2 regions of the Erwinia sp. L03-1 genome follow, and region 1 is predicted to be linked to the other one. Evidence: predicted binding sites of a transcription regulator. Region 1 holds the regulator's gene; the other holds the start of a gene.
The links. Region 1 encodes sigma-54, which starts transcription at its own class of promoters, with help from an activator protein. Its sites were predicted from a motif close to GTTGGCACANNTTTCGCTNT; they were not measured.
Positions count from the first base shown of each region.

Region 2: the regulator sigma-54 is predicted to act here: its motif matches at 4,925-4,944, upstream of AC4PCC_RS16420 (gamma-glutamyltransferase family protein).

Region 1 is NZ_CM178762.1:456,879-464,723, forward strand. Features, by position in the region: gene arcB (aerobic respiration two-component sensor histidine kinase ArcB) at 1-755, shown strand, start outside; gene mtgA (monofunctional biosynthetic peptidoglycan transglycosylase) at 1,674-2,390, shown strand; gene npr (PTS phosphocarrier protein NPr) at 2,456-2,728, opposite strand; gene rapZ (RNase adapter RapZ) at 2,725-3,579, opposite strand; gene ptsN (PTS IIA-like nitrogen regulatory protein PtsN) at 3,696-4,175, opposite strand; gene hpf (ribosome hibernation promoting factor) at 4,396-4,683, opposite strand; gene rpoN (RNA polymerase factor sigma-54) at 4,706-6,136, opposite strand; gene lptB (LPS export ABC transporter ATP-binding protein) at 6,185-6,910, opposite strand; gene lptA (lipopolysaccharide ABC transporter substrate-binding protein LptA) at 6,910-7,458, opposite strand; gene lptC (LPS export ABC transporter periplasmic protein LptC) at 7,430-7,845, opposite strand, start outside.
Region 2 is NZ_CM178762.1:3,519,136-3,526,980, forward strand. Features, by position in the region: gene AC4PCC_RS16390 (pyridoxal-phosphate-dependent aminotransferase family protein) at 1-831, opposite strand, end outside; gene AC4PCC_RS16395 (amino acid ABC transporter ATP-binding protein) at 847-1,599, opposite strand; gene AC4PCC_RS16400 (amino acid ABC transporter permease) at 1,580-2,236, opposite strand; gene AC4PCC_RS16405 (amino acid ABC transporter permease) at 2,233-2,901, opposite strand; gene AC4PCC_RS16410 (transporter substrate-binding domain-containing protein) at 2,909-3,694, opposite strand; gene hpxU (MurR/RpiR family transcriptional regulator HpxU) at 3,985-4,824, opposite strand; gene AC4PCC_RS16420 (gamma-glutamyltransferase family protein) at 4,979-6,565, shown strand; gene hpxX (oxalurate catabolism protein HpxX) at 6,578-6,769, shown strand; gene AC4PCC_RS16430 (AtzE family amidohydrolase) at 6,760-7,845, shown strand, end outside.

The DNA of each region.
Region 1 (7,845 bases):
TCGAGGATATCGAACTGAATGTGGTCGTGGCACGGTCGGTGCTGGAGAAACTCGGTAACAGCGTTGAGGTGGCAATGACCGGTGAAGCCGCGCTGGCGATGTTCGATCCCGATGAATTTGACCTGGTTCTGCTGGATATCCAGCTTCCTGATATGACCGGGCTGGATGTCGCACGTCATATCCAGCAGCGTTTTGCCGGTCAGCGCCTGCCGCCGCTGGTGGCTCTGACCGCCAATGTGCTTAAGGACAAAAAAGATTACCTGGATGCGGGTATGGATGATGTCTTAAGTAAACCGCTGGCCGTACCTGCCCTGACGGCCATCATTCAAAAATACTGGGATTCTCAGCAGCAGCAGACGGCTGATGAAGACCGACAGGAGAGTGTCGTGGACGAGAAAAAGCTGGCTTTGCTGGATATCGATATGCTGCAACAATACATTGAACTGGTAGGCCCACAGCTTATTGTTCAAAGCCTTGAGATGTTCGAGCAAATGATGCCGGGCTATCTGGCGGTGCTGGACTCAAACATGATGGCGCGGGATCAAAAAGGCATTGCCGAGGAAGGACATAAGATCAAAGGCGCTGCGGGATCGGTAGGCCTGGTTCATTTACAGCATATTGCCAAACAGATTCAAAGCCCGGAACTGCCAGCCTGGTGGGACAACGTACAGGAGTGGGTGGACGAGCTGAAGCTTGAGTGGCGGCACGACGTTGAAGTATTACGGGAATGGGTGAGTAGTCTTGAAAAAAAATGACCCCGACCGAAGCCGGGGTGCGCGAATACTGCGCCAACACCAGGGAAAAGGGTAACCTGCGCAATTCTAAAAGTAAGAGTATTAAGCACAGGCGCGGTATTGGTTAAAACGCTACGTTACAACGGTTCGTTACTGGTATAACTAAATCTTGCATCATACTTAGCAACTACTGTAGCAAATCCTACATCACATGTTACCAGATTCATTAAAATCTGTGAAGTGGAGCGGCGTTTGCAGACAGGAAACATTAATTTGATGATACAGTCAAGCCTGGAATGAATTTTAACGCCTTATTGATGTAAATTTGAACGTTTGTGGCAGTTTTTGTGTGGAATTGATTTACATCCTCTATCCCAGACCCTGTACGAGCGCTAGCACCGTTGCTAAAAAAAAATCAATCGCCTGATAAATATTTAACTGGCTGTAAATCTTATTTTTTATGAGATGCAGGTCTCGGCCTATTATCAGAAGAGCAGGAAACTTTTCAAAACTTAAGAGTAAGATTTTAGCGATTAAAAACGGGCTAGCTGTCGAATTATCTTAACAAAATTGGCTGGGCCATGCCACCGGGACAACGGGGCAATTGTTAATGCTTATGCCTGATGCGGATAAGGATTAGCACGAATTAGCAAAGCTTAAGGATTAAAGTGTTAAGTAAAATTAATGTTTTATTTTTAAGCATTAGCCATACTTATTTCGATTACAGGCAGCCCAGGATGCACAATTCTGGCGCATGGAACCGATTCCTTTTGTGCGGAAGTGGTTGAAGCCGCTGGGGCATTTTCGGATAAAGTCCTACAAAGAGGCGAATTAAGACTCAAATATCCTACGGGAAAGTAAAGTGGATTACGCCTTCGCGTTACGGCTTGAACTAAGGTTTTTTACTAAAATAGATAAGACAGAATTGGAGTTAATTTTATGAGCCAGCGAAAACGATCGATTGCCCGGCGCGGCAGATTATGGCTTACCCGTATTTTATTGACTGTTTTTGGCGCCTGGATAGCGGGAATTTTATTGTTCTCTTTTTTACCCGTCCCCTTTTCCGCCGTGATGGCGGAGCGGCAGGTAAGTGCCTGGCTAAGCGGCGACTTTGGCTATGTTGCCCACTCCGAATGGGTTTCCAGAAATGAAGTCTCCTCCTGGATGCCTCTGGCGGTCATCGCCTCCGAGGATCAGACCTTTCCCACCCACTGGGGCTTCGACGTGCAGGCCATTCAGTCCGTGCTGGACAGTGAAAGCAGTCATATGAGAGGGGCATCTACCCTGTCTCAGCAGACGGCTAAGAATCTCTTTCTGTGGGATGGACGTAGCTGGTTGCGGAAGGGGTTAGAGGCGATGCTCACCGTGGGTATTGAAACAGTTTGGTCGAAAAGAAGGATTATTACGGTCTATCTGAACGTAGCGGAGTTTGGCGAGGGCGTTTTTGGTGTGGAAGCGGCGTCCCAGCGTTACTTCCACAAGCCTGCGAGCCGTCTGACCATGTCAGAAGCGGCGCTTCTTGCCGCCGTGCTGCCTAACCCAATACGCTTTCGGGCTGACCATCCTTCAGGCTATATCCTTCAGCGTCAGCAGTGGATCCTGCGGCAGATGCGTCAGCTAGGGGGAGAGGAGTTTATCCGGCAGCAGAAGCTGTAACTGTATCCGATCTTAATGGGCGTGAAAGGACTTTTCCGCCCATTAAGAGGACTCTGCCAAAAGGGTCAATCCTCGTCGAAACCTGCGTCAAAAAGCTCAATAACGGCCGCCAGCGCCTGCACCTCCTGCGGGCCGGTGGCTTCGATTTCAATTTGCCGTCCCTTGGCAGAATCCAACATCAGCAGGGCGATAACGCTGCTTGCTTCGGCTTCGGTGCCCGTTTCGTTACGCAGGAGCACTTCCGCATCAAAGCTCTGCACCAGCTCAAAGAGCTTCATCGCCGGGCGGGCATGCATGCCCAGCTTATTTTTAATTTCAACGGTTTGTCTGACGGTCATGATTTGCGTTTTTCCAGCGTGCGATGGCGTGACTGAACGTTTTTGCCGCGCGAGCGGAAATAATCAGCCAGCTGTTCGGCAATGTAGACCGAGCGATGCTTACCGCCGGTACAGCCAATCGCCACGGTCAGGTAGCTGCGGTTGTTGGTTTCCAGCATCGGTAGCCACAGTTCCAGATAGCTACGGGTCTGGTAAATAAAATTGTGTACTTCGGTATGGCGGTCAAGAAACGCCGCAACCGGACGATCCAGCCCGGTCATAGGGCGCAGCTTGGGATCCCAGTGCGGGTTCGGCAGAAAGCGCACGTCAAAAACGTAATCGGCATCAATGGGAATACCGTGTTTGAAGCCAAAGGATTCAAACACCATGGTCAGCTCGCGTTCGCGCTTGCCCAGCAGGCGCGTACGCAGCATCTCTGCCAGCTCATGCACGGACATCTCGGACGTATCCACAATCAGGTCAGCGCGCGAGCGTAGCGGCTCCAGCAGGTCGCTCTCTTCGTCTATGGCGCTCTCAAGGGAGAGGTTCTTACTGGAGAGCGGATGCAGTCGTCGCGTATCGCTGTAGCGGCGAATTAAGGTATTGCGATCGGCATCCAGAAACAGCAGCTGCGGCGAAAAGCTCTCGGGCAGACTGGTTAGCGCCTTTTCGAACACTTCCGGCGATTCAGGCATATTGCGTACATCAATACTGACCGCCGCTGACATATTGCGGTCGGCGAGAGACTTCGCCAGTTCCGGTAGCAGGACCACGGGCAGATTATCCACGCAGTAAAAGCCCATATCTTCCAGCGCGCGCAGCGCGACGGACTTACCGGAACCGGATCGACCGCTGACAATCATCAGCACCATGACGTTTTCTCCTGATTTGCCGCTGACTGAAAGAGAGGTGTCGCGCCGGACATTCGTCTCCTTTCAGCCCTCACAACATTCATCCAATCAGCCGACGGACATCAGCTGCATGCAAGCTAGGTCTCCTCATGGCCCTCTGCCATGATCTCATACAGCTCTTCGTCAGTCTGGGCCGCGCGAAGGCGGCGGCAAATCGTTTTATCCGCCAGACGTCGGGCTACCAGAGAAAGGGTATGCAGATGCGTCTTACACTGGTCAGCCGGAACAAGCAGGGCAAAAAGCAGATCCACTGGCTGATTATCAATGGCATCAAAGGCGATGGGCTGATCGAGCCGGATAAAGACGCCTACCGCGCGCAGGGTGTCTTCCACCAGCTTGCCGTGCGGGATGGCGATACCGTTGCCAATCCCGGTACTTCCCATACGTTCACGCGTAAGGATAGCCTCAAAGATGGTCTGGTGTGGCAGGTTCAGCTGCTTAGCCGCCAGCTCGCTGATAATCTCCAGCGCCCGCTTTTTACTCTGACAGTGTACGCCGCTTCGGGTGCAGGAGAGGCTTAGTACAGTGCTCAGTTCCAGTGTTAAGTCATTGTTCATAATGGGTTCACTTACTTGTTCACTTCCGCCTGGCAAAAGGTGTCATCTTTTGCATCACTGAGCACAGGTTAGCGATGTATCGAAAACGCCCGACCGACTACAGCATGCCTTAATGATCAAACAGCCCGTACCCCATAATCAGAGTACGGGCCGGTCAATCTTACGTCACGTTCTTACTCTACATAAGGGTGGCGAAAAAAGAATCAATGCCTGAGTGAATTTAGTGTTGTTTTAACTTATCTTTATGTTTATTGAGTTGGCGAGTGAGCTTATCTACTAAGCCGTCAATCGCCGCGTACATATCTTTTTCTTCCGAGGTGGCATGCAACTCACCGCCGTTCACATGCAGGGTCGCATCGGCTATCTGCGTAACCTTTTCGACTTTAAGAACAATATAAACCTGATTAATCCGGTCGAAATAGTGCTCCAGCTTAGCAAATTTGGTGGTAACAAATTCGCGCAGGGGATCGGTGATTTCAACATTTAGCCCAGTGATATTGAGTTGCATGCTTTCTTCCTTATCTGTTCGTTCAGACCAGTTGCTTACGCTGATTCGAAGGCGGGATGGATAAAGACTCTCGGTACTTCGCGACGGTACGGCGGGCTACCATGATCCCCTGATCGGAGAGCAGGGTGGTCAGCTTACTGTCGCTAAGAGGTTTGACGGGATTCTCCGTCGAGATTAATTTTTTCACCAGCGCGCGGATTGCCGTTGAGGAGGCTTCGCCTCCGCCTTCGGTGTTCACATGGCTGGAGAAAAAATATTTGAGTTCAAAGATCCCTCGTGGGCTGTGCAGATACTTTTGGGTGGTCACGCGTGAAATGGTTGATTCATGCATATCAACGGCGGTCGCGATATCTGCCAGCACCATCGGGCGCATAAACTCTTCGCCCTGTTCAAAAAAAGCCTGCTGCTGTTCAACGATACAGCAGGTGACCTTCAGCAGCGTATCATTACGGCTCTCAAGACTTTTGATTAGCCATTTCGCTTCCTGAAGATTACTGCGGATAAACTGGCTGTCGCTGTCGCTGCGATTAGCGCTGCCCAGCGAAACATAGTGCTGATTGATTTTAAGGCGCGGCACGCTGTCTGCGTTGAGTTCCACCCTCCAGCGCTGACCGACTTTACGCACTAGTACATCGGGAATGACGTACTCGGGCTCGCCGGTATTGACCGACTGGCCCGGACGCGGATCGAGAGACTGAATCAGCTGCATCGCGCTTTTCAGCACCTCTTCCTTCAGCCGGGTGACGCGCATCAGGCTGCGAAAATCGTGATTCGCCAGCAAATCAAGATGTTCACTGACGATCAGACGGGCTTCCTTCAGGAAGGGCGTATCGGGAAACTGGGAAAGCTGAACCAGCAGGCAGTCGCGAAGATCGCGCGCGCAGACGCCAACGGGATCGAAGCGCTGCACCCGTTTCAACACGGCTTCGACCTCTTCCATGGTGACATCGTCATTGCCCATGCTTTCCTGAATATCATCCAGCGTCACCGTCAGATATCCGGTGGGATCAACCGCATCAATAATCGAAGTGGCAATGGCGCGGTCGGTTTCGCTAAAGGGTGTCAGTTCAACCTGCCACATCAGGTAATCCTGAAGCGACTGGGTGGTTTCCCCCTGATAGACCGGCAGTTCATCATCATGATAGTCGGACCCGGTGCCAGAGGGAGTGCCTGCGGTATAGATCTCATCCCAGGTGGCATCGAGCGGAAGCTCCTCTGGCATATCCTTCTGCTCAAGCGCCTCCCGTGTATCCAGCGCTTCTTTCTCCTCATACTCCTGAGCGTCAACTTCCTCATGAATGTCGGTTTGCTCAAGCAACGGATTACTTTCCAGCGCCAGCTGTATTTCCTGCTGTAGTTCAAGCGTAGAGAGCTGCAGCAGACGAATGGCCTGTTGCAGCTGTGGCGTCATGGCAAGCTGTTGGCTAAGCCTGAGTTGCAAACCTTGCTTCATATTCAGGATAGTAATTCCTCAAAAATTTTACCCGGTCTGAACACCTTATCAGAGTCTGAACTCTTCTCCCAAATAGACGCGTTTAACCTGTTCATCTGCCAGGATTTCTTCCGGGGAACCGTGAGCAATCAGATGGCCCTGACTGACGATATAGGCGCGTTCACAAACGGCCAGCGTTTCGCGAACGTTGTGGTCAGTGATCAGCACGCCCAGACCGCTGTCGCGCAGATGTTCGATGATCTTTTTGATATCAATAACGGAAATCGGATCGACACCGGCAAAGGGCTCATCCAGCAGAATGAACTTTGGATTGGCTGCCAGCGCGCGGGCGATCTCAACGCGGCGGCGTTCACCACCGGACAGCGCCTGGCCGATGTTGTTGCGCAGGTGATCGATGTGGAATTCATTCATCAGCTCGTTGGCGCGATCTTCACGCTGTTCCGTGGTCAGATCGTCACGAATTTGCAGTACCGCCATCAGGTTGTCATACACACTCAGACGGCGAAAGATGGAGGCTTCCTGAGGCAGATAGCCTATCCCGCGACGCGCACGCGCGTGCATGGGCAGGATACTGATATCCTCATCATCAATGACGATGCGGCCTGCATCGCGGGGCACAATGCCGACCACCATATAGAAGGTGGTGGTCTTACCCGCGCCGTTCGGGCCCAGCAGGCCCACAATTTCGCCTGATTTAACCTGCAGGCTGACATCTTCCACCACGCGACGGCCTTTGTAGGCCTTCGCCAGGTTTTCCGCAATTAAAGTAGCCATTAATTACTCTTTTTCTGTCCGGTTGACGGAGTGCCTTTATCCTGAAGCTGTGACGGTACCAGTACGGTGGTCACGCGTTTACCGGTGCTGCCGTAGGCCTGCATTTTCTGTTCTTTAACCAGGTAAGTGATGCGATCGCCTTTAATATTACTATCAAGCTGCTCAAGATAGGCGTTGTCGGTCAGCTCAACGAAGTCTTTCGCCAGCTCGTAATGCATTTTCTGCGCGTGGCCCTTCACCGGTTTGCCGTTATCCTGCATCTGGTAGAAGGTCGCCGGGTTGCCCCAGGCATCGACGATGGTTTTTTTACTGTCGCCGCCGGGACGGGTCACCACAACCTTGTCCGCGGTAATTTTAATGGTCCCCTGAGTGACCACCACATTCCCGGTAAAGGTGGTGACGTTACTTTGCATATCCAGCGACTGGTTTTCGGAAGAGACGTTAACCGGCTGATTGGAGTCACCCGTCAGGGCAAACGCCGGCAGGCTTGCGGCCAGCAGCAAGCTGAGCGTGATGAGCTTAAGGTTGTTTTTCATTTTGAATTTCATAGGAGGTTTTGACCTTTTCAATCAACTCGGCAGTTTTATTCCGTAAATTCCCACGCATCTTCATGCCCGAAGAGTTAAAGCTACTGCCATAAAGCGTTACCTGATCCTCTGACGTAACATCCTGCGTTACGAGGTTGACCACGGCATTATCGGTCTTGATGCGCTGGAGTTGAGCATCTTTCGTCAGGCTGTTAACCTCAACGTGACCATACAGGTACAGCATCCGATCATTTGTCAGTTTGGCTTTATCCGCTCTGACGGACCAGGTTGGGATTTTGTTTTCGTCATAGGTCGTCATAAGCGGATTATCAAACCAGCTCACGCCATCCTGCGAAAAGTAAGTCACCTTATCGGAAACCAGCTTATAGCTCAGCGCCCCCATGGGGT
Region 2 (7,845 bases), 1.8 Mb from region 1:
GCGTGCGCCGAACAGTGCGCTGGTGGCCTCAGTATGGTGATTCAGCCGCTCCGGTCCCCAGTAGTCCATGATCATGCCGAGATCGAAATAGTTCGACCAGATCATCTCCTCTTCACCCTGCTGGTGATCGGCGGTGCGGATCCCCTGCTCCACGCATTTACGCCGGCGGATCGCCGCCTCCATTTGCGGGCTGAGGGTGACAGGCGAGGTGCCTGACGGACCGCCAAGGCACTTCTGCATCCCGGCGGAGACCGCGTCCAGCCCCCAGGCATCGGTTTCCAGCACGTTACCGGCCAGCGACGCGGTGGCATCGGTGTAGAACAGCACGCCATACTTTTTACAGATGGCACCCAGCTCGTTCAGCGGCTGAAGCATCGTCGTGGAGGTATCGCCCTGCACGGTCAGCAGCAGGCGCGGGCGCACGGCTTTGATCGCGTCCTCGATCCTGTCCGGCGTAAAGACCTCGCCCCAGGGCACCTCGATGGTGTGCACCTCCGCGCGGCAGCGGCGGGCAATTTCACACAGCAGATGACCAAAGCGACCGAATACCGACACCAGCACTTTGTCGCCGGGGCGGATCGACGACAGTAAAATCGCCTCGATCCCGGCGCGGGAAGTACCGTCAATCAGCAGCGTCCAGCGGTTTTCGGTGCGAAACACGCCGCGATACAGCGCCATCACCTCGTTCATGTAATGGGTCATCGCCGGGTCATACTGGCCGAGCAGCTGGCTGGACATCGCGCGCAGCACGCGGGGGTCGGCATTGATCGGGCCGGGGCCCATCAGCAGGCGCGGGGGCGGGTTAATCTGCGGGTAGTGGCTTAATTCCATCTGTTCTCTCCTTTGTCAGTCGCCCTGCGCCTGGCCGAGGCCGCGCACGGACGAGATAAACTGTTTCAGTTCCTGGGTCTGCGGGTTGGCAAATACCGTCCTGCTGTCTCCCTGCTCCCAGACGCGGCCCTGATGCATAAACACCACGCGATCGCCCACTTCCCGGGCGAAGTTCATTTCGTGAGTGACCAGAATCAGGGTCATGCCCTCGCGGGCCAGCTGCTCAAGCACCTTTAACACCTCGCCGACCAGCTCGGGATCGAGCGCAGAGGTAATTTCGTCGCACAGCAGCACCTTTGGCGACATCGCCAGCGCACGCGCAATCGCCACCCGCTGCTGCTGTCCGCCAGAGAGGTTTGCCGGGTAGTAGTTCATCCGGTCGCCGAGCCCGACCTTTTCCAGCATCTGCGCCGCCAGCGTGCGACACGCGGCTTCGCTCTTTTTCAGCACGCGGCGCGGCGCCAGCATGACGTTTTCCAGCGCGGTCATGTGCGGGAACAGATTGAAGTTCTGGAAAACCATGCCGACCGATCGGCCGATCTCGCGCGCCTGCGAGTCGCGGTGGGTGATGGTCATACCGCCCAGCTTGATGCTGCCCTCCTGATAGGCTTCAAGGCCATTCATACAGCGCAGCAGGGTGCTTTTGCCGGAGCCGCTGCGGCCAATAATCGAGATCACTTCGCCCATATCGACGTCGAGATCCACACCCCTAAGGACGTGGTTATCACCGTAGTATTTCTGTACCTGATTAATGGTGATGAGCGGCATTGAATTTCTTCTCCAGATACTGGCTGTAGCGGGACAGCGGATAACACATCAGGAAGTAGCCCAGCGCCACCAGCCCGAACACTTTAAAAGGTTGATAGGTCACGTTATTCAGGATGGTGCCGGCTTTGGTTAGTTCGACAAAGCCGATAATCGACGCCAGCGCGGTGCCTTTCACCACCTGTACGGCAAAGCCCACGGTGGGGGCAATGCCGATGCGCAGCGCCTGCGGCAGCACCACCCGCCAGAGCGTCTGCCCGGTATTCAGTCCCAGGCAGCGTGAGGCTTCCCACTGCCCTTTCGGCAGCGCGCTGATGCTCCCGTGCCAGATATCCACCAGAAAGGCGCTGGTATAGAGCGTCAGCGCCAGCGAGGCGGCGGTCCAGGGCGAGACGTCAATGCCAAACAGCGCCACGCCGAAAAAGGCCAGAAACAGCTGCATCAGCAGCGGCGTCCCCTGAAAAAGTTCGCTGTAACAGCGCACCAGCCGCGTCGGCCAGCGTCGGCGACTGAGGCGAACCAGTACCAGCGGCAGCGCCACCACCGTGCCGCCGAAAAAGGCGGTCAGCGACAGCAGCAGGGTCCAGCGTGCGGCCAGCAGCAGATTGCGAACAATATCCCAGTCGGTAAAAGTGGTCATCTCTGCGCTCCTCTCAGCCATTTACGCCCGGCGGCCAGCAGCAGCTGCCGCATCGCCACCGACAGCGCAAGATAAATCAGCGTGGTCACCAGATAGACCTCAAAACTTAAAAAGGTCCGCGACTGGATCAGGCTGGCGGCAAAGGTCAGTTCCTCATACGAAACCTGCGATACCACCGACGACCCCAGCATCACGATAATGCACTGGCTGACCAGCGCCGGATAAATGCGCTGTAGCGCGGGCGGCAGCACCACCCGAAGAAACGTCTGGCTGCGGCTTAGCCCCAGCACGCGCCCGGCTTCCCACTGCCCCTGCGGGGTGACCTGGATCCCGGCGCGAATAATTTCCGTGCTGTAGGCCCCGAGGTTAATCAGCATCGCCAGCAGCGCCGCCTCGCCCGCGGTCATTTTCAACCCCAGATTCGGCAGGCCAAAAACAATAAAGAACAGCTGAACCACAAACGGCGTGTTGCGGATCAGCTCTACGTAGCCACCCCACAGGCGGCTGAGCAGCGTGGGCCTGCCGCTACGCAGCGCGGCGCCCAGGATCCCCAGCCCCACCCCGCCCACGGTGGCCAGCACCGTCAGCTGGACGGTAACCCAAAGTCCGGCCAGCAGTTCAGGCCAGAAGGGCCACAGCGCAGGGAAATTAAGTTGTCCCATCATTGCTCCCTCAGGCGCCGAAATCGGCCGGAAGCGGTGCTTTCAGCCACTGCTGCGACAGGCCGTTGAGCGTTTTGTCCGCCAGCGCCTGGGCGATAAGCGCATCCACCTTCGCCTTAAGGGCGGGTTCGTCCTTACGCATACCGATAAAGCACGGCGAGTCCTTTAGCATAAATTTGGTGACCGGCGCCTTACCGGGGTTTTGACGCGTGATGGCGGCGACCACCAGGTTGCCGGTCGCCACGTACTGCACCTGGCCCGACAGGTAAGCAGAGAGCGTGGTGTTATTGTCCTCATACCGCTTCAGCTGCGCGTTCTTCGGCGCGATATCGCTCAGCACCATGTCCTCAACCGCCCCGCGCGTCACGCCGATGGATTTACCGGCCAGCCCGGCCGCGCTCTTAAGGTCATCCTCTTTTGGACCAAACACGCCGAGGAAAAATGGCGCATAGGCGCGGCTAAACGCGATAACCTTTTCCCGCTCCGGATTTTTCCCCAGGCTGGAGATCACCAGATCGACCTTATCGGTTTGCAGGTAAGGCACGCGGTTGGCACTGGAGACCGGCACCAGCTGCAACTTAAGTTTCATCTGCTTCGCCAGGTACGTGGCCATATCAATGTCGTAACCCTGCGGCTGAAGGTCAGTCCCTACCGAGCCGAACGGCGGGAAGTCCTGCGGCACGGCAATGCGTATAACGCCTCTTTTTTCAATATCCTGTAGCCGATCCGCCCTTGCCTGGGTGACCTGAGTCAACATCAAAGCTGCGCCCAACACTGCCAAAAATGCTCTCTTCATTCTTATCTACCCCGGTTAATAAAACATGAAACGAAAGATTCTTAAAGAATTTATTTGCAACTAATGTGCCATCATCGGGCGCGACAGATAATTACTTTTCGCTACTGCTCCGCCAGAAGAGCGCGGAGCAGTAGCAGCAGAAAAGCGCGATTTATTCGAAATTTAAGAGGTTATGACCGGGTTACAGCCGTGAGAGGCATTTCTTTAGCGCACTCGTCGCAGATCAGGGAGATAAAGAGTGATGCGGGGAAGCGCCCCATAAAGAGGCAGAGCACCAAAACAGTGCCCCACTAGCGCCGCTCCAGCTCGTCAAGCTGCCCGTAGAGATCGGCAATATGATGGATCCGCTGCCGTCCTTCGCTGAGTGATTCATGCAGCAGCGCATTGGCAAGCAGGTTAATCAGGCTGTTTGCCGAAGCATAGCTGTCAAAGGCGGAGACGCTGTCCAGCGGGGTGCACAGCTGCCAGCGGGCCAGCGCGATAACCGCCTGTGCCTGCGGCTCGCAGATGACCAGCGTGGGAATATCGCGGCCCTGTAACGCAAGCATCAGGGGTTTGATAATGCGCGGACGTCGGCGAAACGCCAGCACCACCACCGTATCATCCGGCGTCATCTCCACCAGCTCCTCTGCCAGCGTTTGTCCCGGCTGCGGCAGTACCATCACACCGCCTCTGGCCTGCTGGAGCTGCTGACGAAAGTGCAGCGCGACCGGATAAGCGTTGCGCATCCCAATGATAAATATGCGTTTACAGCGGGCGAGCTGCTGCACCACTTCGCCAAACTGCCCGGGATCAATCGCGCTAACCCACTGCGTCAGATTGGCCATTTCCTGCTTGTAGTGTCGGGAGAGCAGCGTGTTGCCCTGAACCGCATCGCGGTTGTCGGTCAGGGGCATTCCACTCTGGCGCAGAGTACGCAGCTCGTCACGCATATCCTTGTATTTCTCGTAGCCCAGCCGCTTAAACAGGCGGCTGACGGTCGCCTTTGAGACGCCGCTGAGCCGCGCCAGCTCTGCGCTGTTATAGCCGATCAGATCGTCGAAATGATCGAAAACGAAATCCGCGACCCGCTGCTCCTGCGGGGAGAGCTGGGGATAGTGACTTTTCAGGCGCTCATCAAGCTGTTTCATCGCTTACCTTGTAACTTTCGTTTCATTTTTCCCAGCATAACCAAATATTATCGCCCTTGAGGAGAAAAATTTTTCGGCAGCGAAACATTGCCGGCGGCAACCTGGAACATCTCTTGCTTTACTTCATTTATGTACCCGATAAAAAGAGACTGAAATGATTCAGAGTCATATCGCCCCGCTCGGCATGGCCGTCGCCCCTCACCACCTCGCCAGCGAAAGTGCGCTGGCCGTATTGCGCGATGGCGGCAACGCCATTGAAGCGATGGTCGCGGCTGCGGCCACCATTGCGGTGGTCTATCCGCATATGAACGGACTGGGGGGCGATGGCTTCTGGCTGATCGTGCCGCCAAAGGGCGACCCGATTGCCATTGATGCCAGCGGCGCGGCCGGATCCCTCGCCAGCCTGGCCTTTTATGAACCGGCGCAGGCTATCCCGCACCGCGGACCCAGGGCGGCGCTGACCGTGGCCGGCACCGTCAGCGGCTGGTCCGAAGCGCTAAACGTCTCTGCCGGGATGGGCGGCGCAGCCCTGCCCCTCTCCCGCCTGCTGGCCGATGCTATTCGCTATGCCGCAGACGGCATTCCGGTAACAGGTTCTCAGGCCGATGCCACCCGGTCTAAATATCATGAGCTGGCCGATCAGCCCGGTTTTGCCGCCACCTTTCTGCCCGATGGCGAGGTGCCTGAAGCGGGCAGCCGCTTTACTCAACCGGCGCTGGCGAACACCCTCAGCATACTGACCGAACAGGGGCTGGAGAGCTTCTATCGCGGCCCGCTGGCAAACCATATGGCGGGAGAGATGTCCCGCCTGGGCATGCCGATCACCCTGGAAGACCTGAATAATCATCGGGCGAAGCGGCGCGCGCCGCTGCGTCTCCGCCATCAGTCCGGCGACATTTTCAATATGACGCCCCCCACCCAGGGGCTGGTTTCGCTGGCCATTTTGGGCATCACCGATCGGCTGGATATGCCCGCTGCGAATGAGGCGCAGACCGTTCACCGCATTGTCGAGGCCACCAAGCTGGCGTTTGGCCTGCGTGACCGCTACATCACCGATCCGCTGCATATGCAGGAAGAGATGCAGGCGCTGCTGGACGGCAACATCCTGGACGGGCTGGCAGACAGCATTGACGATCGCTGCGCTGCGCCATGGGGAGAAGGTAAAGGCCCGGGCGATACGGTGTGGATGGGGGTAATGGACAGCAGCGGCCTGGCCGTCTCCTTTATTCAGAGCATCTATCACGAATTTGGCAGCGGCGTGGTGCTACCCGGCACCGGCATTACCTGGCAGAACCGCGGCGCGGCTTTCAGCCTCGATCCACAGCATCTGCTGGCGCTGGCCCCGGGCAAGCAGCCTTTTCATACCCTTAACCCCGCAGCCGCGCGCCTGAATGATGGCCGCACGTTGGTATACGGATCAATGGGCGGTGACGGCCAGCCGCAGACGCAGGCGGCTATCTTTACCCGCCATGTATTACAGGGCATGCCGCTCCAGCAGGCCGTTAGCGCCCCGCGCTGGCTGCTGGGACGCACCTGGGGCCAGGCGTCGGACTCCCTGAAGCTGGAGGGCCGCTTTTGCCAGGCAACCTTCGATACCCTGCGGGCGCTGGGTCATGAGGTCGAAAAGCTCCCTGACTTCAGCGAGGCCGTCGGCCATGCAGGTGCCATCGTCCGGCATACCAACGGCATGCTGGAAGGTGCCTGCGATCCCCGCAGCGACGGCAGCGCAGCCGGTTTTTAACAGGAGAACATCATGAGTAACGAGCCTGACTGGGCAGTGTGGCTGGAACAGATGGAGCAGGTGCTGGGCGTGACGCTGGACGATGCACGCCGCGACGCGCTGCGGGTGCAGTTTACGCGTATAGCCACCATGGCGCAGCCGCTGATGGCCTTACCGCTCGATGAGCGTCTGGACGTGGCGGGGGTGTATAAAGCATGTGCGTGACCTTATCCATTGCCGCCGTGCGGGCGGCGCTAACCCGTGGCGAACTGAGCGCCCGCGATATTGCCCGGCAGACCCTGGCTGATATTGAGCGGTACAATCCGACCCTTAACGCCTGGACGCATATCACCCGCGATCGCATGCTCGGCGAGGCCGACAGGCTTGACGCCCGGCGAAAATCCGGCCTGCCCCTCCCGCCGCTCGCAGCGATACCCTATGCGGTAAAAAACCTGTTTGACGTGGCCGGGCAGACCACCCTGGCGGGAGCCAGCCTGTTTAACGATCGCCCGGCGGCCACAGAGGATGCCTGGGCGGTGCGCAGGCTGGCTGACGCGGGTGCGCTGCTCTCCGGCATGCTGAATATGGACGCCTATGCCTATGGTTTCACCACTGAGAACAGCCACTACGGCGCCACGAAAAATCCGCACGATCTGCGGCGTATCGCCGGTGGCTCCTCGGGCGGATCGGCAGCGGCAGTCGCCGCCGGGCTGGTTAACTTCTCACTGGGCAGCGATACCAACGGCTCGATCCGCGTGCCCGCCTCGCTGTGCGGCATTTTCGGCCTGAAGCCAACCTTTGGCCGCCTCTCCCGCAGCGGCAGCCAGCCATTTGTTGCTAGCCTCGACCATATTGGTCCCTTTGCCCGCAGCACGGAGGATCTGGCCTGGGTATATGATGCCCTCCAGGGCCGCGATCCGCAGGACGGATTTCAGGCCGATAAAGCCCTGCACCCGGTCTTTAACCAGCTGGAACGCGGCGCTGATGGGCTGCGCGTGGGAGTACTGGATGGCTACTTTCACACCTGGTGCAGCGAAAACGCGCGTACCGCCGTCGCCGCGGTCGCCCGGGCGCTTAACGCGCAGGATAACGTTACCCTGCCGGACGCTGAACTGGCACGTAATGCAGCCTTTCTGATTACCGCCTCCGAAGGGGGTAATCTCTACCTGCCCGCGCTGCGCAGCCAACCCGAACGCTTCGAGCCCCTTTCGCGCGAGCGGCTGCTGGCCGGGGCGATGATCCCCGCCGCCTGGTACGTGCAGGCACAGCGCTTCCGCCGCCGCTTTCAACAGCAGACGCTG